DNA from 2 places in the Paenibacillus sp. JL3B1040 genome. Region 2 is predicted to be linked to the other one. Evidence: riboswitches for the same ligand, from Rfam matches in the RefSeq annotation. Region 2 holds a riboswitch; the other holds the start of a gene.
The links. Region 2 has a riboswitch for cyclic di-AMP ahead of ACZF99_RS00555 (C40 family peptidase). Riboswitches for the same ligand answer to the same signal wherever they lie in the genome.

Region 1: linked by a shared signal. The riboswitch ahead of ACZF99_RS21345 (TrkH family potassium uptake protein) and the one ahead of ACZF99_RS00555 (C40 family peptidase) in region 2 are both predicted to bind cyclic di-AMP.

What each region holds. Positions count from the first base shown of each region.
Region 1 is NZ_CM169317.1:4,664,776-4,676,542, reverse strand. It holds gene ACZF99_RS21375 (DnaD domain protein) at 1-1,312, shown strand, start outside; gene dnaI (primosomal protein DnaI) at 1,350-2,303, shown strand; gene ACZF99_RS21365 (YqzM family protein) at 2,400-2,555, opposite strand; gene trxA (thioredoxin) at 2,826-3,143, shown strand; gene uvrC (excinuclease ABC subunit UvrC) at 3,288-5,105, shown strand; gene ACZF99_RS21350 (CPBP family intramembrane glutamic endopeptidase) at 5,065-6,780, opposite strand; cyclic di-AMP (ydaO/yuaA leader) riboswitch at 7,124-7,291, shown strand; gene ACZF99_RS21345 (TrkH family potassium uptake protein) at 7,351-8,694, shown strand; gene ACZF99_RS21340 (potassium channel family protein) at 8,711-9,373, shown strand; gene ACZF99_RS21335 (ArsB/NhaD family transporter) at 9,410-10,687, shown strand; gene ACZF99_RS21330 (LysR family transcriptional regulator) at 10,774-11,685, opposite strand.
Region 2 is NZ_CM169317.1:119,794-131,560, forward strand. It holds gene motB (flagellar motor protein MotB) at 1-488, opposite strand, end outside; gene motA (flagellar motor stator protein MotA) at 472-1,275, opposite strand; gene ACZF99_RS00535 (hypothetical protein) at 1,466-1,759, shown strand; gene ACZF99_RS00540 (4a-hydroxytetrahydrobiopterin dehydratase) at 1,929-2,228, shown strand; gene ACZF99_RS00545 (c-type cytochrome) at 2,317-2,676, opposite strand; gene ACZF99_RS00550 (GNAT family N-acetyltransferase) at 2,841-3,338, opposite strand; gene ACZF99_RS00555 (C40 family peptidase) at 3,608-4,099, opposite strand; cyclic di-AMP (ydaO/yuaA leader) riboswitch at 4,104-4,321, opposite strand; gene ACZF99_RS00560 (C40 family peptidase) at 4,564-5,055, opposite strand; cyclic di-AMP (ydaO/yuaA leader) riboswitch at 5,060-5,196, opposite strand; gene ACZF99_RS00565 (hypothetical protein) at 5,417-6,250, opposite strand; gene ACZF99_RS00570 (M1 family metallopeptidase) at 6,328-8,328, opposite strand; gene ACZF99_RS00575 (YwhD family protein) at 9,100-9,612, shown strand; gene ACZF99_RS00580 (heavy metal translocating P-type ATPase) at 9,787-11,767, opposite strand, start outside.

The DNA of each region.
Region 1 (11,767 bases), 1.3 Mb from region 2:
GAGCGAAAAAGGAAGGAAGTTCCTGATCGAGCAGGCTTCCCGTCTGGAGGCGGTAGGTCTGCTTCAGACGAATCGGCTGTATGTCCCGGACAGCGATGATTATATGTACGAATATGAGCTGCAGGCCCCGTTGGCTCCGGCCGAATTTTTTCGGACCCAGCATTTGACCTTGCTGCTGCGGGACAAGATCGGCAAATTCGCGGTGTTGTCCCTGCGGGAGCAACTGTTCCGCCAGGAGCCGGAGGCGTGGCCCGGCCTTGGCTTGAATAGGGAGAATATTACGGTACCGTTTTACGAAATTTTCGAGCTGAATACGCATTCCATCGATTACGAGCTGGAGCAGGCGATCGCCGAGACGTCGATTGCCAGACAACCGGGCCTTAAGCTGGCCATGGATGAGGAATCGATCAACTACGCGGACATCATCCTCCGATTTCCGCGGGAATCGCGGAATCGAGCGTTCGTCGAGGCGCTCCGGTTCGACCCGGAAGGGATGGGCGTGGTGAATTTTGTCGCCCGTAAATACGATTTGAGCGTGCAGGATTTGTGCCGGTTGCTGGACGAAGACGGCGTATTCGAGCCGGGCGGCGGAATTCTGCTGGATGAGCTCCAGCATAAGGCCAATCTGCAGTTCCGGCAGGGGAAGCGGCGCCAGGAGGAGCGCGAGGTCGCCTTCGGCAAAATCGTCGCGCTGCGCGGCGAGCAGCCGAAGGAGGCGGCCTCTTCCTCCGGCAACGTGGCGGAAGAAGTCGCGGTGCAGATGGAGTATTACGTCGATGTGCCGCCGCAATTCCAAAGCAAATGCGATATTCACCAATACAATATGATGCTTCGCAATGAGCCGTATACCCGGCTGCTGAAGACGTTTTTTCCGGGGACGATTCCGGACAATCTGCTGGACATCTTTGAGAAGATCGATCTCAATTATAAACTGCCCGGCGAAGTGATCAATGTGCTCATCCATTATTTGATGTCGCTGTTAACTTCGGGCGGGGAGCAACGAATTAACCGCAACTTCATCGACGCGATCGCCGCCAACATGCTGCTGAAGCAGATCAGCACATATGAGCAGGCGGTGCAGTATATCCGCGATCAGTCGAAAGTGAAGGATAAAGTGAAAGAGAAGGCGTCCGGCGGCGCTTCCGGCGGAGGACGGGCGCGAGCCTACGGCAGCCGCGGGGCCAAGCCGAAGCCGGAGATTCCGATCGTGGAGCGGACGGGGGCGGAGCCGACGGTTTCCGAGGAAGAGTTCGCCGAATTGATTAAAATGGCGGAGCGCATGCAGTCCGGAAAGCACAAAAAAGAAGTCTGAATCCGTTTGGCTTGGGGAAGGAAGGTGACATACCACGATGGAATCCCTTGGGGAACTGCTCACCCAGATGAAGAACACGCAACTCAAACAACGCTCGGAGGAACTGACCGCGCGGCTGCTGAATGACCCGCTGGTATGGGAACTTCGGGATCGCCATCCGGAGCTGGAGCAGGAGCAACTGACGCGCGGAATGGCCAAGCTGTATCAATACGTCAACGACAGCAAGCACTGTGCCAATTGCCCGGGGCTTGCGCACTGCCCCAATGATTTCCCCGGCCATTTCACGAGATTGACGGTCGAACAGGTGGGTGGCAGCCCGCAGTTGGTGGACCGGCAGGTCCCATGCTCCAAGCAGTTGCAGTATGAACGGGAATTGTCCGTCAAGAAACGGATTCACAGTTTTTACGTGGATGAGCGGGCGCTGGAAGAAGGCTACAATGCGGTAGAAATCATGGCCAAGGATAGCTTGAGGGCTCCGGCCGTAGGCCAGGTATTTCGCTACATTGAAGAAGCGAAGGAGTCCGGCCTCCAAACGAAAGGGCTGTATTTGGAAGGGCCGTTCGGCACCGGCAAAACGTTCTTGATGTGTTATTTGCTGCATGAGCTGGCTAAGGAAGGGTATTCCGGCGCCATCGTCTACATGCCGGAATTCGTGGAAGAGCTGAAGAACATGCTGCAGGACAGCGACAAGCTGCGCGATACGGTGGAAATGATGAAGCGAGTGGATCTGCTCATCTTCGACGATATCGGTGCGGAGAACCTGAATCCATGGGTGCGCGACCATGTGATGGGCGCGATCCTGAATTACCGGATGAACCGCAAGCCGACGTTCTACACGTCGAATTATTCCCTAAACGCGCTGGAGAAGCATTTGAGCTTCACGAACAAGGACGGGGAAGAGCGGCACAAAGGCCAACGGCTGATGGACCGGATTGCCCCGTTCGTCGACGTCGTCCAGGTGAACGGGACAAATAAGCGCGGTCGGGCGTAGAAGATATAACGGCAGAGAAAAAGAGCCGGGCTTCCCTTGCGGGGGAAGGCCCGGCTCTTTCGTCAAATTCACGGGTTTTGTTACCGCCGGACCAGCTTAGCTGGCGATAAATTTGATGATGACCATGCCGAAGAAAATCACGGCCATCAACGTCAACATGCCAAAAAAGCCGTTCATCAAATCAAACAAGTCGTTGCGGGGTTCTTCGTTGATATGTTGCCGCGGATCGTTCGCATGCGGGTTAGCATCCATGGCGACGGGCCTCCTCAAGAAATAATCGTCTCGTCAATGAAATATGTCATAGACAATTCATTTTCAGGTTATTCTTAGTATAACCAAACCCTTTTCACTTTGTAAAGAAGGCGTGATCATGCACTTTCTTTTTTTCAGTGGAGTGTGGTATAATGGGTTCGGCAGCTGTTTTCCAGGCAGTCTGCATCTTTTTTGTCCAACTATCCGGTTGTTCGAGTGCCTGCAGATCTTTATGCGGGACTGGGCAACCCCAATAAGGAGGAAATAATCATGGCTATCGTGAATGTATCCGATCAGTCCTTCAACGCGGAAATCGAAGGGCAAGGTCCGGTTCTTGTTGATTTTTGGGCTCCCTGGTGCGGTCCCTGCAAGATGATCGCTCCAATTCTGGAGGAATTGTCCGCAGAAGTAGGGGATTCGGTGAAGATTGCCAAGCTGAACGTGGATGACAATCCGGAAACGGCTTCCCGTTTCGGCGTTATGAGCATTCCTACCCTCATCTTGTTCAAAGACGGTCAACCGGTTGACAAAATCGTCGGATTGAACTCGAAGGACACGCTGAAAAACCTGATCGCGAAACATCAATAATCCAGGCGATCAGGCGCGTCGCTTGACGCCTTGGATGACGCCTCCGGTTTGGGCCGGGGGCGTTTTCTGCGTTAACCTGGAGAGGAGAAAGGAGGAGAAGCCTTGGACGCACCGACCGACGAAACGCCTAGTTATGAGAAGGCGATGGAGCGAATCCACCATAAGCTGGCGCTGTTGCCCGATTCGCCGGGTTGTTACCTGATGAAGAACAAGGACGGCACGATTATTTACGTCGGGAAAGCCAAAGTGTTAAAGAACCGGGTCCGTTCCTATTTTACGGGAAGCCATGACGGCAAGACCCAACTGCTCGTGTCCGAGATACGCGACTTCGAGTACATCGTCACCGCGAGCAATATGGAAGCGCTCATTCTGGAGTGCAACCTGATCAAAGAACATCATCCGCGTTTTAATATCCTGCTCAAGGACGACAAAACTTTTCCTTATATCAAGATTACGAATGAACCGCATCCCCGGCTGGAAGTCACCCGGCGGGTGCTTAAAGATAAAGCGAAATACTTCGGTCCGTATCCGAACGCGTACGCGGCCCAGCAGACGAAGAAGCTGCTCGACCGCATGTATCCGCTGCGCAAATGCAACGTGATGCCCAAGGAGGTGTGCCTGTACTATCACATCGGCCAATGCCTCGCCCCCTGCGTGCAGGAGGTGGCGAAGGAAACGTACGAAACGATGATTCAGGAAATCACCTCTTTCCTTAGCGGTGGGCATGAGGAGATCAAGAAGGAGCTGCAGCGCAAAATGCACGAGGCGGCCGAAGAATTGCACTTCGAGCGGGCTAAGGAATTGCGCGATCAAATCATCAACATCGATGCGCTAATGGAGAAGCAGAAGATTACGGTGAACGACGCCAAGGACCGCGACGTGTTTGGGTACGCCGTGGACAAGGGCTGGATGTGCGTGCAGATTCTGTACATGCGCCAGGGGAAAATGATCGAACGGCACGCGTCGGTCTTTCCGTTCTTCGGTGAAGCTTACGGCGATTTCATGTCCTATGTGACGCAGTATTACAGTGATAATCCGGCATTGCCGCAGGAGATTCTGCTGCCGGAGAAGCCGGAGGACCAAGAGGACCCGGGCGCGCTCGATGCCCCGACAGCCCTCCAGGAGTGGCTTGGCGTCAAGACGCTGGTGCCGCAGCGCGGCTTGAAGCGGCAGATGACCAAGATGGCCGAGGAGAACGCGCGCGTCTCGCTGGACGAGAAGTTCCGCCTCATTGAACGGGATGAGGAGCGGACGTCGAAGGCGGCCGAGAACCTCGGCAAGGCCATTGGCCTGGAGTCGGTGTCGCGGATCGAGGCGTTCGATAACTCCAACATCCAGGGGACGAACCCGGTCTCGGCCATGGTCGTCTTCATCGACGGCAAGCCAGCCAAGAAGGAATATCGCAAATATAAAGTGAAAACCGTGCAAGGCCCGGACGATTACGAGACGATGCGCGAGGTGATCCGCCGCCGTTACGAGCGGGTGCTGAAGGAGAATCTGCCGCGTCCCGATCTGATCGTCGTCGACGGGGGCAAGGGGCAAATCTCCGCGGCTACCGACGTGCTGGAGAACGAGCTGGGCTTGTATATCCCGGTGTGCGGGCTGGTGAAGGACGCCAAGCACAAAACGGCGCAGTTGATGGCGTTTGACCCGCCGGAGCCGGTTCTTCTCCCCCGCGACAGCCAGGAGTTCTATCTGCTGCAGCGGATTCAGGACGAGGTGCACCGCTTCGCCATTTCGTTCCACCGCGAACAGCGGGCCAAGTCGATGGTCACCTCGCGGCTGGATGCGATCCCCGGCATCGGGGAGAAACGCCGGAAAGCGCTGCTGAAGCACTTCGGGTCGCTGAAAAAAATAAAAGAGGCCTCCGTCGAAGACTTCCGGCCTCTTTCTATCGGGGAAAAATTAGCCCGCGAAATTATCAATGCCCTCCGGGACGAGGATCCGCCAGAGGAGTCGTGAAATACGGCTCCTCTTTTTGCTGCTGCTGAGGCGGGTTCTTCCGTTCCTTGCTTGGCGGGTTGAACAGGTAAATGACATAAGCGACGATCGCCGGCAACGCGATGTAGAACAAGCCGGCGCCGATGTTCAGCGCTCCGCCCATAAACATCAGGCTCAGCGCCATCAGGATGCTGTCAAAGATGACATGCGAGAAGACAACGGCGGCGAACCCGTACCGCAGGAACACGAAGCTGAACAGCAGTCCGATAAGGGTCAATTCGATCGGGCGCGAAATGACCGGATAAATCGGATACAACGTATGGCCAAACGCCCAGATCAAGGTCGACAGCAGGCTGGCGACGAAGGTGCTGCGGAACATTTTCTTCAGCATCGGGATCCCGAACAGCCGGTACACCGCCTCTTCCCCGATCCCCGCCACCCATGCCAGCAGGGGGAACAGGAGCGGAACCATCATGTTGTACGGCGACTGCGTTGCATCCGTTGTGGACCAGGTATGAATCGTTCGTTCCAGAATGAAGAAGGCAACGGATTGAACCCCCAGCAGGATCAGGGCCCAGGCATAGCCGTCGGCCATCGAGGTCAGCACATGGCGGCCGTACCCTTCCTCCCGCGCTCGCGGCCACAGGTTGATGCCGTTCTTCCGCCACAGTCCGTCTCCGCCGACCAACGAGAAGTACACGGAAGCGGCGAGGAACAACGTCACCAGGCCCTGGAAGAAGAAGCCGAAAATCAGCACGCCGGGTTCGAGGCCGTCTTTTTGGAAGACCGGCATCATGTTGATCGTTCCAAGCGTGGATAACACGAAGTAAGCCGAAGCCAGGAAGATTCCCCGCTTAAACGACGTATGGGCCCGCGTCAGTGCGCTGTATACGATCGCGAGAATCGCCAGCACGAACGTCAGTAGAGCATATCCGGCATAGGTGAGCCAATTGGCGATTTGCGTCTGCCCGGCGACGTAGTCCTTGTGAGCCTGCGGGACGGTAAAATAGCGCTCCAGCGAGGATACGGCGCCGTATTCGTAGCTGATCTTGATTTGCGCTTGCGATTCGCCCAAAGCGTGGTCTTTGACTTGATATTGGAGACCGACCTCCTCTTCGTCGGAAGCCAGCTCCAGATCGCCGGGTTGAAATCCGAAGGCGTTCAGGTAAGGCAGCGCCAGCTGTTCTTTCTCGGCTAATGTCAAATCGCCTTCCCAAGCCTTCATGGAATCGGTAGTTTCCGCCCCCAGGTCAAGCATCATTTGCTTGTTGGCGTTGGTGGCGGAAGCGATTTCCTCGAAGCCGACGACTCGGCCGGTCGTCATGTGGACATCGATGGTCACAGCGCTTAACGTCCCGGCGGGATCGTTGTAACGGACGCGGAAGACGTCGTAGGGAAACTGCTTTTCATAAGTTTTTAAGTACGTAGCGAGCAGATCTTCTTTGGTCAAATAACCAAACAGATCGGAACGCGTTTCGTATGTAATTAAAGCCTTATCTTTGACTTGGTCCGACAGTTCCAGATGTAAGACGGACCCGGCGAATTCGGCTGCGCTGTCCGCCGCCTTCGATTTGCTGATGACCTCATCCGCTTGCTGCAACTGCAGCGACTCTGAGTCGGTCGTCGGGAACAATTGGACGGCGATAAACACGATCAAGCCGAGAGCGGCCAGTAGCCATAGGGTTTTCGTCTTCATCCTGCGGCCGGTTGGTTTCATGGAGGAACTCACTCGCAAAACTCCTTTTTTGAAGTAATGTTGATTTTTGAACATGCCCTTCTTTATATGAGGTATGAAATTCCCTCAAGTACGTCAAAGTAAAGATAACACAGCCGCCCCCCCTACGCCAGATCGGGAATAAAAATGACGAGAAACGGCAATAACTCCGGCAAGGCTTCGCATCTCTCAGATTCAGGGCGAAGTTTATTGATCCACCCTCCGATTTCGTCCTTTTTTGGTCTTTTTCCTGAAAATAGAGCTTTGTGGCGAAAGAAAATAAGGGATATAATCCATTTGACGAAAAATGAATGAAAACAATTGAAAAGAATAGCGGCCGAATTTCGTTATGAAAACGGGGGAACCGTCTTTTTGGGGTGAATTTCACAGGGCTTCGTGCAGCCGGCTAGATAGCGGCGGAAGGTCTGCGAATAGGGCAACTGTGCATGTCCGAATCCGTCAGCTAACCTCGTAGGCCTGTGCAGCAGGAACCAAACACCGAAAGGCATTGGATTTCCAGTGCTTTTTTTCTTTTGTTCTAACTACAATGAGGTGAACGAGTTGCGATTCAAGAAAGTTAGCTTTTCGCCGCCGCAGATTTTGGTCATCGGATTTGGGCTCATCATTTTGTTGGGTTCGGTGCTTCTGATGCTTCCGATCGCCAATGTAACGGGGAAATCACTGCCGTATATCGACGCTTTATTTACGGCCACCTCGGCCACCTGCGTCACGGGGTTGGTCGTGCGGGATACGGGTACTTTTTTTACGCCCTTTGGGCAAATCATTATCATGCTGCTGATTCAGGTCGGCGGTCTCGGATTCATGACCATGGCGACCTTGTTCTCGCTTGTGCTTAAACGGAAAATCTCGCTTAAAGACCGCTTGATTCTCCAGGAGGCCATGAACCAAAATACGATGGAGGGCATTGTCCGCCTGATCCGCAAAGTGTTGATGTACTCCCTGATTATCGAGTCTTGCGGCGCATTCCTCTTTTCCGTTCGTTGGGCGTTCGATATGCCGCTGGGCCGTGCGATATATTTTGGAATCTTCCACGCGGTTTCGCTGTTTAACAACGGCGGTTTCGACCTGTTCGGCGATTATCGCAGCCTAACCCAGTACGTCAGCGATCCGATGACCAACTTCATTGCCCTGACTTTGATTATTACGGGTGGACTCGGTTTTATCGTATTGTCCGATTTGATCGAGTATCGGAAGCGGCGGAAGCTGTCCCTGCATTCCAAAGTGGTGTTGTCGATGACTGCGACGCTGCTTGTGGTCGGGACTTTGGTGTTTTTCATTTTTGAGTATACGAACTCCAGAACCCTGGAACCTTTGGATATGGGAACGAAAATCATGAGTTCCTTCTTTCAGTCGGCTACGCCGAGAACGGCGGGGGCCAATACGCTGGATATCGGCGCGATGCGGCAAGCAAGCCAATTCTTTATCATTATCCTGATGTTTATCGGCGCGTCGCCAGGCTCCACCGGGGGCGGCATTAAGACGACGACGTTTACGATCCTGGTTGGTGCGGTCATCTCCATGATTCGCGGCCGGACGGATCTTGACCTTTTTCGTTACCGCTTGGCCCAGGAGCGCATCTTTAAAGCCGTCACCATCACGATGCTGGCCTTGTTCCTTGTGATTGTCGTTGCGATGGTGTTGTCTACCACGGAGGATGCCAGCTTCTTAACGATCCTGTTTGAATCGACTTCCGCATTCGGAACCGTGGGTCTTTCCATGGGGCTGACCGGTGATTTGACATCGTTCGGGAAAGCCGTGATCAGTTTCACCATGTTCGCCGGCCGGTTGGGAATGCTGACATTAGCCTATGCATTAGGACCGAAAAAGGGGAAAGATTTATATCGCCATCCAGAGGGCAAAATTATTATTGGATAAGGGGAATTAAACGAGAATGAAAACACAGCAGTTTGTAGTGATCGGGTTGGGACGCTTTGGTTCCAGTCTGGCACTGGAGCTCATGGACTTGGGGTACGAGGTACTGGGCATCGATCGGAATGAAGAGCTGGTCAACGAAATGAGCGAGCACCTGACGCATACCGTGGTTGCGGACGCGACGGATGAAGAGGTGTTGAAGTCGTTGGGAGTACGCAACTTCGATTGCGGCGTCGTCGCGATCGGCAACGACATTCAAACCAGCGTTTTGGCGGCGATCCTCCTGAAGGATCTGGGCATTCCTACCGTGGTTGCCAAGGCGATCTCCGTACTGCACGGCCGTGCGCTGGAGAAGCTGGGCGTAGACCGGGTCATTTTCCCCGAAAGGGATATGGGAATCCGCGTGGCGCACCAACTGGTCACTCCGAATCTGCTGGATTATATCGAGTTGTCGAAGGAATACAGCATCGTGGAAATGAACGTCCCCGCTTGCCTGAATCAAAAAAGTTTAGGCGACCTCAACCCGCGGGCCCGGTTCGGCTGCAGCATCGTGGCGATCCACCGCGAAGGCGGCGTGCTGGTGGCGCCAACCGCTATGGATCAGTTGACCGAAGGTGATATTATGGTGATTATTGGAGCGAAAAAAAATATCGAGCAATTCGAGACCATACTCAACCAATAAACGAGAAGCGGTTTTGGCATTGGACGGGAGAAGACCATGGAACAACAGGCGATTTGGGCATTGGGCATTTTTTTGCTAACCTATGCACTCATTATTTCTGAGAAAGTTCATCGGACGATATTGGCGATGGCCGGCGCCGCTTTGATGATCATGCTGGGGATCCTTGACCAGGAGAGCGCGGTGCATCATATCGACTTCAACACGCTGGGGCTGTTGATCGGAATGATGATTATCGTCAATACGACGGCCGAAACGGGGGTATTCTCCTATATTGGAATGTGGACCGCCAAATTGGCCAAAGGGAATCCCATCACCCTTTTGTGGCTGCTGTCGCTCATCACCGCCGTAGGTTCTGCTTTTCTGGATAACGTGACAACGATCATCCTGATGGTTCCCGTGGCATTCAGCATCACGCGCCGGTTAAGGGTAAAATCGTTTCCTTACCTCTTCTCCATGATTATCGCGACGAATATAGGCGGCACGGCGACGTTGATCGGGGATCCTCCGAACATCATGATCGGCAGCGCCGTGAAAGAGCTGACCTTTGTTGCTTTTTTGGAAAATTTGGCACCGATATCCCTGCTGATTCTGGCAGTAGTCTTGCCGCTCGTCATCGTGATTTTCCGCAAGCCTTTGAAGGAGGCCGCCGCCAATCGGCACCTCATTATGGAGATCAGCCTCGAGGGGTTGATTACGGAAAAAAAGCTGCTGGTAAAATGCCTAATCTCTTTGGGCGTCACTTTGCTGGGGTTCTTTTTGCATCAATATATTCAACTAGAAACCGCGACAATCGCGTTGGCCGGTGCGTCGCTGCTGCTATTCATGACCGGTGAACACGTGATGGAGAGAGCCTTCCGCTCCGTGGAATGGCCAACCCTCTTTTTCTTCATCGGTTTGTTCGTCTTGGTTGGCGGTTTGGTAGAAACGGGAATAATCACGATGGTGGCGGAATGGGTTGTGCATTTGACCGGGGGGAACGCGCTGTCCGCCTCGATGTTGATCCTGTGGCTGAGCGCTTTGGCGTCGGCCTTTATCGACAATATTCCGCTGGTCGCGACGATGATTCCGATGATCCGGGATATGGGGAGCATGGGACTGGACCATCTGGAACCGTTATGGTGGAGTCTCGCGCTGGGGGCGTGCTTGGGCGGAAACGGGACCTTGATCGGGGCCAGCGCCAATTTGATCGCCGCCGGGATGTCCGCCAAGGAAGGAGAGCCCATCAGCTTTGTCCGTTATTTGAAATACGGGCTGCCGTTGATGGTGATCACCATTCTGATCTCCAGCATATACATTTATCTTCGCTACTTCTAAATAGAAAGCTGCCGTTAATTCAGGTGTTGACCTGAGGAGCGGCAGCTTTCTGTATGAGGGACGAGAGAGCGGATCGGTCTCCCCCTTCAGATTGGCATTTCCTTCACGAGGGTTTCGCGGATTTGCGCGATCCACTCCTTCGTCTCGCTGGACAGCTCCGATTTGTCGCCGTAGACGAGGCAGGTTTCGCGGCGCGTCTGCGCCAGCTCGGGAATCGGGACGGTGAGCAGGCCGTTATCCCGCAGCAGCGGCATGCGCAGGTACGATTTGGGCAACAGGGCGGCCGCTTTGCAAATCGGCAGGAGGCGCACGATCGCTTCAAACGAATCGATCTCCATGCGGATGTCGGGCAGGATGCTGTAACGGCCGAACAGATCGTCGATCAGCCGGCGGTACCAGGTTCCCTTTGAAAATACGATCATCGGCCGACCGTTCAGATCGTCCATCACGAGGCGACGTTTTTGTCCGGCTGCGGCCAGATCATGCCCTTTCGGCACGACCAACTCAAGGTGGTCCTTAAACAGCGGCAGGCACTTCAGGCCGGTTTCGTTCACCATGGAGGCGACGACGCCGATATCGACTCTTTTGTCGCGGATGTAAGAGACGATTTCGTGGGTTTTGCCGGTGACGAGCTTTAATTCGATATCCGGAAACTTCTCCATCAGCGCGGTGACGAGCGGCGGGAGCGTGGTTTGGATCGTCGTCAGACTGGCGCCCAGCGTCACGATGCGGCGCTCCGCGGCCTTGAAGCGGGACACGGCCTGCAGGAAGTTCTGATGGCGCTGCCGCTGCTCGAGCGCATATTGGTAAGCCTCCTGCCCGACGCGGGTGAGCTCGAGTCTTTTCCCTTTGCGATGAAACAGGGAGACCCCCCATTCCTCCTCCAATTTGGCGATTTTCCGCGAAAGCGCGGGTTGGGACAGGTTCAGCAGCTTGGATGCTTTGTTCAAACTGGATTGCTCCACGACGGTGGTGAACACCAACAGTTCCTCCAGCACGGGGTGACCTCCTTTTTCCGGGTGAATGACAGGGTTCGACAGGTTTGCTTATGTGAATTGGTTATAATGATTAATAAATATA
Region 2 (11,767 bases):
GCTTTGGCCAACTGCCGGGCTTCCGGCTTCACGATGGCTTCCCCGGAGGCGAAGAGGGCCTTGTCGCTGATCGTGATCATCAGTTGGGATTGATTCAGCTTGGTTTCCAGGTCATCGGTCAACCCGTTCTCCTTAATATAAGTATCGAGCTGCTTCTTCAAAGCTTCCAGGTTCTGCTGCTCCTGACGTTGCAGTTCGTTCTTCTTTGTCATTAAGCCGTCCGAGGAAGGCTTGGGGAGCTCGCTGTCACTGTTGAAATTGTTGTTGTTGCCGGTTATGGAGTTTTGCTCCAGGACGCCAACGCCTCCGGTTAGTACGCTCTTGAACGCTTCGCTCATCTCTTGAAACTTCTGGGCGTCGACCGAACTCATACCGTAAAGCACGATAAACAGCGCCAGCATAAGCGTCATTAAATCGGAATAGGGAAGCAGCCAGCTTTCGTCGGCATGTTCTTCGTGGTCTTGGTGTTTTTTAGTCTTTTTGCTCACCTTCACCGACCCCCTTTTCTAGAATTTTCGCACGTTCCGCAGGGGTTAGGAACACGGCAAGCTTCTGTTGGATCGCGATTGTGGATACGCCCGATTGAATGGACAGCAATCCTTCTACCATCATTAATCGAATCTCCATCTCTTTCTTGGACAGTCGCTTCAGCTTATTGGAGATAGGGTGCCACAACACGTAACCGGTAAAGATACCGAATACCGTCGCGATAAATGCGCCCGAGATCGCGTGGGCCAGCTTCTCCATTTCGCTCATGTCGGACAACGCTGCGATCAGGCCGACGACGGCGCCAAGGACACCGAGGGTCGGTGCGTACATGCCCGCTTGGGAGAACATCAGCGCCCCCGCTTTATGTCGTTCCTCGGTGGCAGCGATGTCCTCGGTCAATACGTCCTGGACGAATTCCTGATCGTTTCCGTCGATAATCATCCGCATGCCGCCGCGCAGAAAATCGTCATTGATCTCCTCGACCTTTGCCTCCAGCGCCAGCAAGCCTTCGCGGCGGGTGATCGTCGCCCATTCCATGAACAGGGTGATCAATTCGGCTTTGCTGATCATTTTGGGTTTCACGATCGTCAATTTAAGCAAGACCGGAAATTTTTTTAACTCTGACATCGGGAAGGCCATGAACAATGTTGCCGCCGTCCCGACAAATATGATGACGAAGGCCGCAGGGTTTTCGACCAAGCTTTGCACTGGCGCGCCTTTCAGGAACATACCCAACACCAGGGCGACCACTCCGAGAATCAAACCAATAATTGTTGAAATTTCCATTGTACACCTCGTCCTTGAGAGAAATTAAACCTTTTCTTCCCTTCCCGCATCCTTGCGGAAAGGGGCCTGCCTGCACCGTTTGAAACGATTAACTATTTTATCGACAGATTTCCCTTTTTTTTTAAGTGGATTTTTCCGGTATAATAAGATTACGGTCGAAATGGAGAGTGCCAAAAGGGAGGATATCGCAGTGGGCGTAAAACACGGCAGGGATTATGAATTTATTTTGGCTGATTTGACGAAAGCGGTTGGCCGGATTCAGGATAGTTATCTGTTCTTCGAAATGGAACCTTCCGAATGGGAGGTGTTGTCCGACGCAGATCGGGACGAGGTGTTCGAGGCGCTGGCGGAAGACTTGTTTTATGGGCTGGGGACAGAGCCGGTGATCGAGGTGGGCGGCGCGGTTGTGATCTACGATCCTGAAGGCCACCGTATCAATTTTCTAATCGGAGATGCAGAGCTGACCTCGGTTTCCTTGATTTGACCCGGGTTCGATCGCCACTGGGCCCGTCAGCGGCCGGTACGCATGAAGGCGCGGGTTCGAGAATACAATAATTGGAGACGGGGCTAGGACAAATCAACTTCAGATCCTGGTGCGTGACGAGGATGCTTACATATACAGGAGTTCTTGAAGAGAACGGGGAGGAAGAAAAATGCCGTTTACACCGCAAGAAGTAGAAGCGCATTTGGAAAAGCTGGAAGGCTGGGAGCTTGAGGAGGGGCGATGGATTTTCCGCAAATACACGTTCTCCAACTTTATGAAGGGGATCGCGTTTGTCGATGAGGTTGCGGCGATCTCGGAAGCGTTTAATCACCATCCGTTCATCACCATTGACTATAAAACGGTAACGCTCCGCCTGACTTCATGGGAGGAAGGTGGCATTACGGCTGTCGACATCAAAGAGGCTCAGCAATACAACGAGGCGTTCGAGAAGATGCACTCGGGAGATTAACTTTTCAAGAGATCAGGTCTGATCGGTGTGGACAAAATACGCCCGCCGGGAACATGATATTCCCGGCGGGCGTGCTTTTCGTATGCCTTTATTTTTTCTCCGCAAGCCACATGGCGACGTTAGCGATTTCCTCTTCCTTTAAACGATCCTTAAAAGAGGGCATCATGCCGCCTTTCCCTTTAGCAATAATCGAATACAGCTGTTCCGCCGTCAACTCCGAGCCAATCTTCTGCAGATCCGGGCCCGCTCCGCCTTGCAGCGTATCGCCATGGCAGGAGATGCAATTCGCTTTGACGATGGCTTCGGCTTGTTCGGCATTCATCGTGATTTCAGGCAATTGCGGTTTGGCTTCCTGCTCGGCCTGTTCCCGGCTTGGCAGGGTGAACATCAATACAAGGGCCAAAGCTCCTGCGATGACGAACAAACCGCTCATGATCCACTTTTGCATTCCAATCGCCCCTCCTATGTATACTACCTAACATTATAACGGAACACGCTGTCCGATCATAGTCTTTGTGTCAAAAATAGGAACAAAAATAACGGACATTCACCTAAATGTGTGCCGTATGTCATAGCGAGGTTTGGTCCGAGGTGTAAAAAAGGAGCTCGCCCTTATCCGGGTTGCCCCTTATATACCATGCAGTAAAACGGTTTGGACACACCGCCGGGCGTCATCTTCTCATAAAGATCGGTGATGACGAACCCGGCCTTCTGGTAGGCTCGGATCGCCCGAGTGTTCCACGTGAGCACCTCAAGGTCGATTTGGTTGTCCGGTTTGCGGCGCCGGGCTTCTTCTACGATGACCGAGACAAACCGCTTGCCCAACCCCTGTCCGCAAAGGTCAGGCTTCATGCCGATCCCGAGCCGGGTCACCCCCTCCATCGGGAAATATTGGGCAAAGCCGGCCAGGTCGCCAGCCTCATTTAGTACCGAGACATACTGCTCGGCGCGGATCGCCGGATTTCCAAACTCCACGTCGAGCGCTTTCATTTGATTCCAGGGCAGCCAGCTGTAGATATCGTACGGGGAATCGTAACGCCAGGTACATATGACTTCGCCATGCGCTTCTTCCATCGGCACGATCCGAAACGGAGACATCGTTTGGTCCATATTGCCCCTCCTTTGTTAGAGGTAAATCCGTCGTGTTTTCTTCTATTACCCTCACAATAGCCGGATTTACTTGGCTTGTAAAGTCCTTTGCCTTCAGGAGGTAACTCATGGTTTTTTTCGCCGGATTTCCAAGTTTCCGGTAACCTTTTGGCCGGATGTCTCGTTATATAGATAGGGGTGCGGACAAAAAAGACCGCAAGCTGTTCCGAGTCGGAAACTTGGGCTTGCGGCGAGAGACGATGAACTTGTTGAAACCCGTAAGAATAAGATTAAGATTCCGCAGCGTAGACGGAGTATCCGTATTTACTGAGAACCCGCTTCGCGCCAACGTAGCGGTTCTGGTAGTAGCTGCTGCTCAGCTTGTCGATGCGAATGCCTTTGGATGAGGATGCGTGAGCGAATTCGCCGTCGCCGACGTAAATGCCGACATGAGAAACTCTGCTTGCCCCCGTGGTTTTGAAGAAGACGAGATCCCCTGCCTGGAGTTCGCTCTTCGCTACCGGCGTTCCCTGCTTATACTGGGCGGAAGATACGCGTGCAAGCTTGATGCCCATTTGGCTGAACACGTACCGGGTAAACCCGGAGCAATCGAATCCCGATGTGGTGGTGCCTCCAAATTTGTAGGGTGTCCCGTACACGGAATCGACGATGCTGGCTAGCGGCGTCGGTTCTGCGGCTTGCGCGTCGGCAAAGGCGCTCCCCGCCCCCAACGTGCACAGAAGAGCCAAACTCGTTACCGCTGCTGTCAAGGTCTTTCTCAAGATGTCAAACTCCTTCCAAGGCCTACGAGGTTAGCTTATGGATTCGGTTGAAGGTTCCCCTATGATCTCACTATACAAGGAGGGTTAAAAAGTCATCTTTCATCCAACCTTCTCGGTGCTCCAAACTTAACTTTTTGAACCTGTACCCTATTGTTGAGACCAATTCACCCTATGCTGGGTCCCCCGTTTCCCGGGTGCTTGGGAATTCGGCAGTTTCGTTGTAGGTTGCACCCAAGCTGTTGCCTTAAGATCAATTACAGCAATCATTACAAAGTTGTTACCATTTACGTTGTTCATTTTACCAAAGGCGTCCAGAGTTGACAAGTTTATTGGGGAAAAGGCTTCTTTTGGCCTGTTTTGACGAAGAAAATCGAGGATAAATGGTTCCTAAGGGGGGGCAACGGAAAAGAAAAAAACCCGCAGAGACGTTGTGATCAACATCCCCACAGGCTTCGTGGCGGTTCTTATTGAACATCATCGTGATCAGTAACATCACCGGTTACATCTTCATACTTGTCGGTGCTCATGATGCGTTTAGCTCCAACGTAACGCTCGACGTAATACTTCTCGCTTAATTTGCTGATGACTACGCCTTTGGAAGAGGAGGCATGAGCAAATTTGCCGTCGCCGACGTAGATGCCGACATGGGAAACGCCTTTGCCGGAAGTATTGAAGAAGACCAAATCGCCGGTGATCAATTCGCTTTTCTCGACTGCGGTTCCCATTTTGTACTGAGAGCCGGATTGGTGAGGCAGCTTGATGCCGATTTTCGAGAAGACGTACAGGGTAAATCCGGAACAGTCGAAACCGTCTGTGGTGGTGCCGCCGGAAACGTAGTTGCTTCCCAACGCGCCGTCGATTACGCTGTCCAATTTGGAATCGGCGAAAACGCTACCAGTTCCAATGGTGAAAAGTAAGGCAAAACTTACTGCTGCTACCGTCAAACGCTTCTTCAAGAAGTTATGCTCCTTCCAATGCCTACGAGGTTAGCTTAAGGATTCGGTTGAAGGTTCCCTATGATCCCTCTAAGACGAGACCAATTCACCCAAAGTGGTTCCCCCGTTTCCCTGGTGAAGGGAATTCGGCTTTGATTTCACACCTGAATTTACTTATTCGACATCCGGCGTCATTCTCCTGCCAATGATGACAAAAATAATTACAAAACTGTTACTGAAATTGCGTTGTTGTTATTGTAACAAAGCCAGGTATCTTTTGGCAATGGTTAATTCGCAAGATTAAGAGGGGAAATAGGGATCAAGGCCTTCGCCAAACGGCGAAGGCCTTGATTTTACTGGGTTTTGGAGGGGTAAAAAAATTTTAACTTTTTCGTGCTTTCGACTGCCAAAGATGAAATTGAGAGGAGACCTTCCAAACTTTAAATGCGCTGCGAAAAAGAGGGTAGATCTGCTGCAGGATAAGGGCCAACAGGCCGGTCCAAAACCAGGAGACCGTCCCGAACAGCAGGAAAAGAAGCACACCAAAAGCCCCGAGAATCGCCGTGATGCCGATCGCTTGCAGGAGGCTCTTGAAGCAGAGCAATAGGGAACTCCAGACGCCGGCTTTAAACAAATAACCGAACTGGGCAAATAACAGGAACTGCCGGATTAACCAGCCATAGATCAACCAGCCCAGCACCAAGCCGATCCCGACGAGCCAGGCCCTAAGCGGGGCTCCTCCTCCCCCCGCCAACTCCGGCCAAAGGGATAGCAGCCGGGGCACAATCCAGAAGGCGGGCAGCATCGTTAGCATAAGCTCCAGTGCGTAAAACAGAATCACCGGCTTGCCGAACTTCTTCATTCCCCGGAAGAGGGGGAAACCCGGGTTTTGTTGATCGGCCGGCGTGAAGCCGTAGAAGATCCCCGCTTGAATCAACGGGGTCAGGATCATGCGGACAACCGCCATTCCCCCCAGTAGCCAGCAATATAACCGAACATCCGGATTGCTCCATAAATTGATTTGCCCTTCCAGCAGGAACAGAATTTGCGACAGCGCGGTAGGCGGCGGGTTGGGATATCTTTGCAGCAGCGCGGTAACGGCCGTATCGACCAGCCGGTACAGAAACAGTCCCCACAGCAGTTGGTACAGGAACAAGATGATGACCGAGGGAAATTGGCTTTTCAGGGTGGTCCACCCCAAACGAACGAAACTCATTTCTTTCCCTCCTTTAGAGGTGGATTAACAAAGTCTTTTGATCGAGAAGTTCTTCCGAATAAGGAACTGCTGTCGAGCTACCACAGGAATGTCCCCAGTATCGCCTCGAGCAGTTTCGTGACGCTCATGTTGGAGCGGGACAACGTGGTCTCCGGGATTTCCGCCTTCAGGTAGTTGTTGAGATGCATGTTCTCCACCGTTAAGGTGTAATCCGGGTCGATTTGGACCCAAGCCAGAGGCGCTTTATATTGCAGCTTGATTTCGACGCGGGTGTCTACCCCGTTCCACTGCTTGCGCACCGTGTGCCCGTCGGTGAAAGTGAACAGCAGAGGGACCTTCGGGTGAGTCGCCCCTTTGCGGGAAAATACCACACTTGACTCGTATAGGCGGTTCCCCTGTTGGGTGATCGGGGTGACTTGAATCCGGTCTACGGCGAAATCGGCCATTTTGCCGTCGTAGACGTATTGCTGAAAATAAGATTTCCAACTCCGGCTGGTCACTTGCTCGACTACCCGTTGAAAGTCGGCCGTCGTCGGGTGTTTGAACCGGTATTTATGGCTGTATACGCTCATGATCCGTTTCATCGTCTTGCTGCCGACCTGACGCTCGATATCGAGCAGGATCAGTTTGCCGCGGTAATACGCGTTTTTGGCGTAGCCGTTTCCGGAGCCATACTTCCAGGCGTTTTGGGTCAGCGGGGCCGGCGATGTAATCAAAGCGGACTGAATCGGCAGGTTCGGGGCGATCCCGAACTCCTGTTCCATCAGCTTATCCTCCGCGTAGGAGGCAAAGGCCTCGTCCAGCCAGGCTTCCTCGAACTCGTTGTTGGCGATCATCCCGTAGAAAAACTGGTGGGCAATCTCATGGATGACCGTGCGCTCCAGTTCGTCGTAACCGGGCGAATCGCTGGTGGCCCCGAATGCGGTGACCAGGGTCGGATATTCCATGCCGCCCGCACCGTTGCCGCTGGCCGGCGGGACAACGACCGACAACGTGGAATACGGGTAGCGGCCGTACCATTTGCTGTAGTTCGCCAGCGCCACCTTGGCGGCATAGAAGTATCGTTCTTTCAGGTCTTTATGGGCGGGATCGAGATACAGCTTAATGCGCACGCCCGGAACCTCCGCGGAGGAGAAAGGCTCTTCCGCATAGACGAAATCCGGCGAGGCTGCCCAAGCGAAATCGTGAACGTCGTCGGCGTAGAATTGAACGGTTTTCCGCCCTTCCTTCCGCACCGCCTTTTTGGTCTGAAAACCGGTGGCTGCCACGGTATAGGTTTCAGGAACGTTAATCCTCACGCTATAAATTCCGAAGTCGGAGTAAAATTCCGAATTCCCGTGGTACTGATGGAGGTTCCAGCCCTCCGTCGTCCGCCCCCGAGTGCCCACCGGCTCATACACGCTGATTTTGGGGAACCATTGTCCCGCCATGACGAAATCGTCGGCCACACCCATCCGAGCAAAAATTTTCGGCAGCTTTACGGTGAACTTCATTCGCAGCGTCAGGCTTTCGCCGCCTTGGACCGACACGGGTAAACGCACTTTGGCCAAGGTTTTGTCTTTCGTATTGCCGTCATCGGGCTGGACGTATTGAATCCGATGCAACAGGGAAATGCCGTCGGTCGTCCGCAGCTCGGTGATCTCCATGGATCCCCAGCCGTCCTTCGGCATGACGTCGTTCCGCAGCTTCCCGCCCGATTCCTTCATAAAGGTTGTATCCTCGGAGGCAAACGCGTTAGGGTATAAATGCAAATACACTTCGTTGATCGTTTTTTTGCCGGGATGGGTCCAGGTCAGCGTCTCCGAACCGGTCAACGTGCCCGCCTGCTCGTTCAGCGTGACGTCGATGTGGTATTCGACGACCCGATTGCTGAGCACTTCGGCGGTCGGTTGCTGAATGCTTTCGGCTTGCGGCGGTACAGAGGTTTGTCCGTTTTTTTGGACTGCCTTGGGCCCCGCCTTTGCCGGGACGAATGAAGCCATCGAGTCCCCGCCCCCACGCAGGGTCAGCCAGGCGGCTCCGAGGGTGAGGCACAAGGCAAGGATAGAAAGGCCGTAAATCATAGTACGTCGGGTCATACAATGGATACCTCCCGTTGACAAGCATCTACAGCATGTATATGTTTGCAATTGGAAGATTATTAGCTAAAATTGAGAGGTAGTTCAAAAAGAAGGATTTTGATCACGATGTGGTTTCTAGAGGCTGACTCGACATCGAATCTTGGACTCAACCGGGCCCTCCGTTGCTCACGTAGGTTTTGCCTACGCTCCGCTACTCGGTCCCTAGTTTCGTCCAACCTTCTCGGTGCTGAAAAGCCGTCTTTTTGAACTTTGATTAAAATGAAGAGGTAGTTCAAAAAGAAGGATTTTGATCACGATGTGGTTTCTAGAGGCTGACTCGACATCGAATCTTGGACTCAACCGGGCCCTCCGTTGCTCACGTAGGTTTTGCCTACGCTCCGCTACTCGGTCCCTAGTTTCGTCCAACCTTCTCGGTGCTGAAAAGCCGTCTTTTTGAACTTTGATTAAAATGAAGAGGTAGTTCAATAAAGAAGGATTTTGTCACGATGCGGTTTCTAGAGGCTGACTCGACATCGAATCTTGGACTCAACCGGGCCCTCCGTTGCTCACGTAGGTTTTGCCTACGCTCCGCTACTCGGTCCCTAGTTTCGTCCAACCTTCTCGGTGCTGAAAAGCCGTCTTTTTGAACTTTGATTAAAATGAAGAGGTAGTTCAAAAAGAAGGATTTTGATCACGATGCGGTTTCTAGAGGCTGACTCGACATCGAATCTTGGACTCAACCGGGCCCTGAATTCATGAAAGGCAAGGGCGAGGAAAATGGAGGGAATTATGGATCAGACACCGAAATCGGGTAAAAAGATTTTTGCCCTCAATATTATCAGCAATGACGAGAAGAGCAAACATAAAGGATTCGGCGCGGGTTCGATCGATTTGAACAGCATGTCTCCGGTCATTATCGACGGCGATGAGGTGTACATTGACGTCGGGGCGATGCACGCCAAAAGCAAAGTGGAGAAGGGGATTAAATTCTCGACCAACCGCGAGGACGTACCGAACGGCCGTCAAGTCTGGATCGTTTGGGTGGCGGTGGACCGGGGACCGGAAGGGCAGTTTTACGGCGGAATGACGGCCTGCGAGATGTGGATCGATACGGAGGCGCGACGCGGCTGGAAAATACTCGCCGACCATGTGAACAAAATGGATTACGCGCTGAAGCGCAGGGTGATTTTGGACGGGGTGAGCAAGGAACAGAAGGCGGGACTGAAACGGCTGCTGATCGAGACCAACGCAGAATGGTGGGATCGTTCACCGGAAGAACTGAAGGCGGCGCTGGAAGTATAACCGAATAGACGATAAGCAAAACAAGCGACCATCTCGGGGTGTTGAATCCCAGGGAGGGTCGCTTTTTTAACGAGCTTTATGCGATCTGAGCTTGGTATCTGGAGAACCGATTCGCCCTATAGAGTAGTACGCAAGACAACAATCGCCCTCAATCGGTCCCGTCGGGCGTTTGCCTCAGCTTTTAGAAATGGCTTGGACGATAGGCGAGTCCGCGGTTTTGGGATCCTTGCCCAGCAGAATCGTCAGCCCCAGCAGCGTAACGACGATTGTTGCCCCCATATCGGACATGACGGCGATCCATAGCGTTAGCCAACCGGGGATCGTGAGCAGCAGGGCGATCAGCTTCAAGGACAGCGAGAGGCCGATGTTCCAAGCGATGATCCGACTAGCCCGACGGGCGATGCGGATGGCGCGGGGCAACTGGCCGAGATGATCCTGCATCAGCACGATGTCGGCGGTCTCCACGGCGCTGTCGGTACCTTGGCCCATGGCGATCCCGAGGTCGGCGGCGGCCAAAGCCGGCGCATCGTTGATCCCGTCGCCGACCATCGCCACCTTGCCGTGGCCGGCCAGCGCCTGGATGTGCGCGACCTTCTGCTCCGGCAGCAGGCCGGCGTGCCATTCGGTGACGCCGCTTCGGGCGGCGATCCCCTGGGCTGCCGCGGCGTGGTCGCCCGTCAGCATGACGGTGCGGGCGACTCCGGCGCGGTGCAACGCGCGGACGACGTCCGGAGCTTCCGGACGGAGCTCGTCGGCGAGGCCGAACAGGCCCAACACGCGCGCGGATTCCGCGGCGAGCACCACGGTGAGGCCCTCCGCCTTCAGGCGCGCGAGGTCCGCGGCGACGCGCGCCTGCTCCTCGCCGCCGAGGGAGAGCTGCGCAAGCAGCGCTTCGCTGCCGACGAAGCAGCGGATGCCGTCGACCTCGGCGCTCAGGCCAACGCCGGGCAAGGTCACGAGCCCGGCGGGCTGCGGCCGCTCGGTGCCGCCGCTGCGGGTGGCGACGTAGCGTACGACCGCAGCGGCCAGCGGGTGTAGGGAGCCGCTTTCCAGAGCGGCGGCCACCGCATACAACCGCTGCGGATCATACGCGATCTCGCGCTGCACCTCCGGCTGCCCCATCGTCAGGGTACCGGTCTTGTCGAACGCGATCGCGTCCACCTTCCCGAGCTGCTCCAGATGCACGCCGCCCTTGATGAGCACGCCAAGGCGGGCGCAGCGGGTCATCCCGCTGACCAGGGCGATCGGCGAAGACAATACGAGGGCGCAAGGGCAGCCGACGATCAGGATCGCCAGGCCTTCGTAAACCCATTTCATCCAGGGCTGCCCGAACAGCAGCGGCGGCACCAGCATCACCAACGCAGCCAAAATCATAATGGCGGGCGTATACCCCTTCGCGAACCGATCGATGAACAGCTCGGTTGGGGTTTTCTTGTCTTGCGCTTCCTGCACGAGATGCATGATTTTGGCCAGGGACGAGTCCTCATACGGCTTATCGATCCGTACCTGAAGCAGGCCTTCGGTATTGACGCTGCCGCCGAATACCGGCTGTCCGGGCCGTTTCGTTACCGGAATGGACTCCCCGGTAATCGCCGCTTCGTTGACGGCGCTGGTTCCTTCCCGAACGGTGCCGTCCGAAGGGATCTTCTCCCCGGCCCGGACAAGCACCACGTCTCCGACTTTGAGTTGCGTGATCGGAACGACGGATTCCCGCCCGCCCTGAAGCACAACCGCTTCTTTCGGAGCGGCCTCCAGGAGCGAGGACAGGGATCGGCGAGCGCGGCTCATGCCGTAGCCCTCCAGCAGCTCGTTGAGGCCGAACAATATCGCGACTAGCGTTGCCTCTTTCCATTCGCCAATTACTGCCGCACCGGTTAAAGCAACGGTCATCAGCGTATCCATGTTGAACTTCAACCGGATCAGGTTGCGTAGCCCGCGCTGGAAAGTAGAGTATCCGCTGATGACGATGGCCGCTAGGTACAAAGCAATTCGCATCGCGCCCGGAACATCGGGCACAAACGTCACTCCGTACATCGCGGCGGAGAACACCAGCAGCCACAGGCCCAAGCGGCTTTCGTGTTCTTTGGGCTCACCGGTGCGCCCGGTTTCGACGGCGGCTTGGGCTGCAGATCCGACACCCGTCGCAGCCGCCACC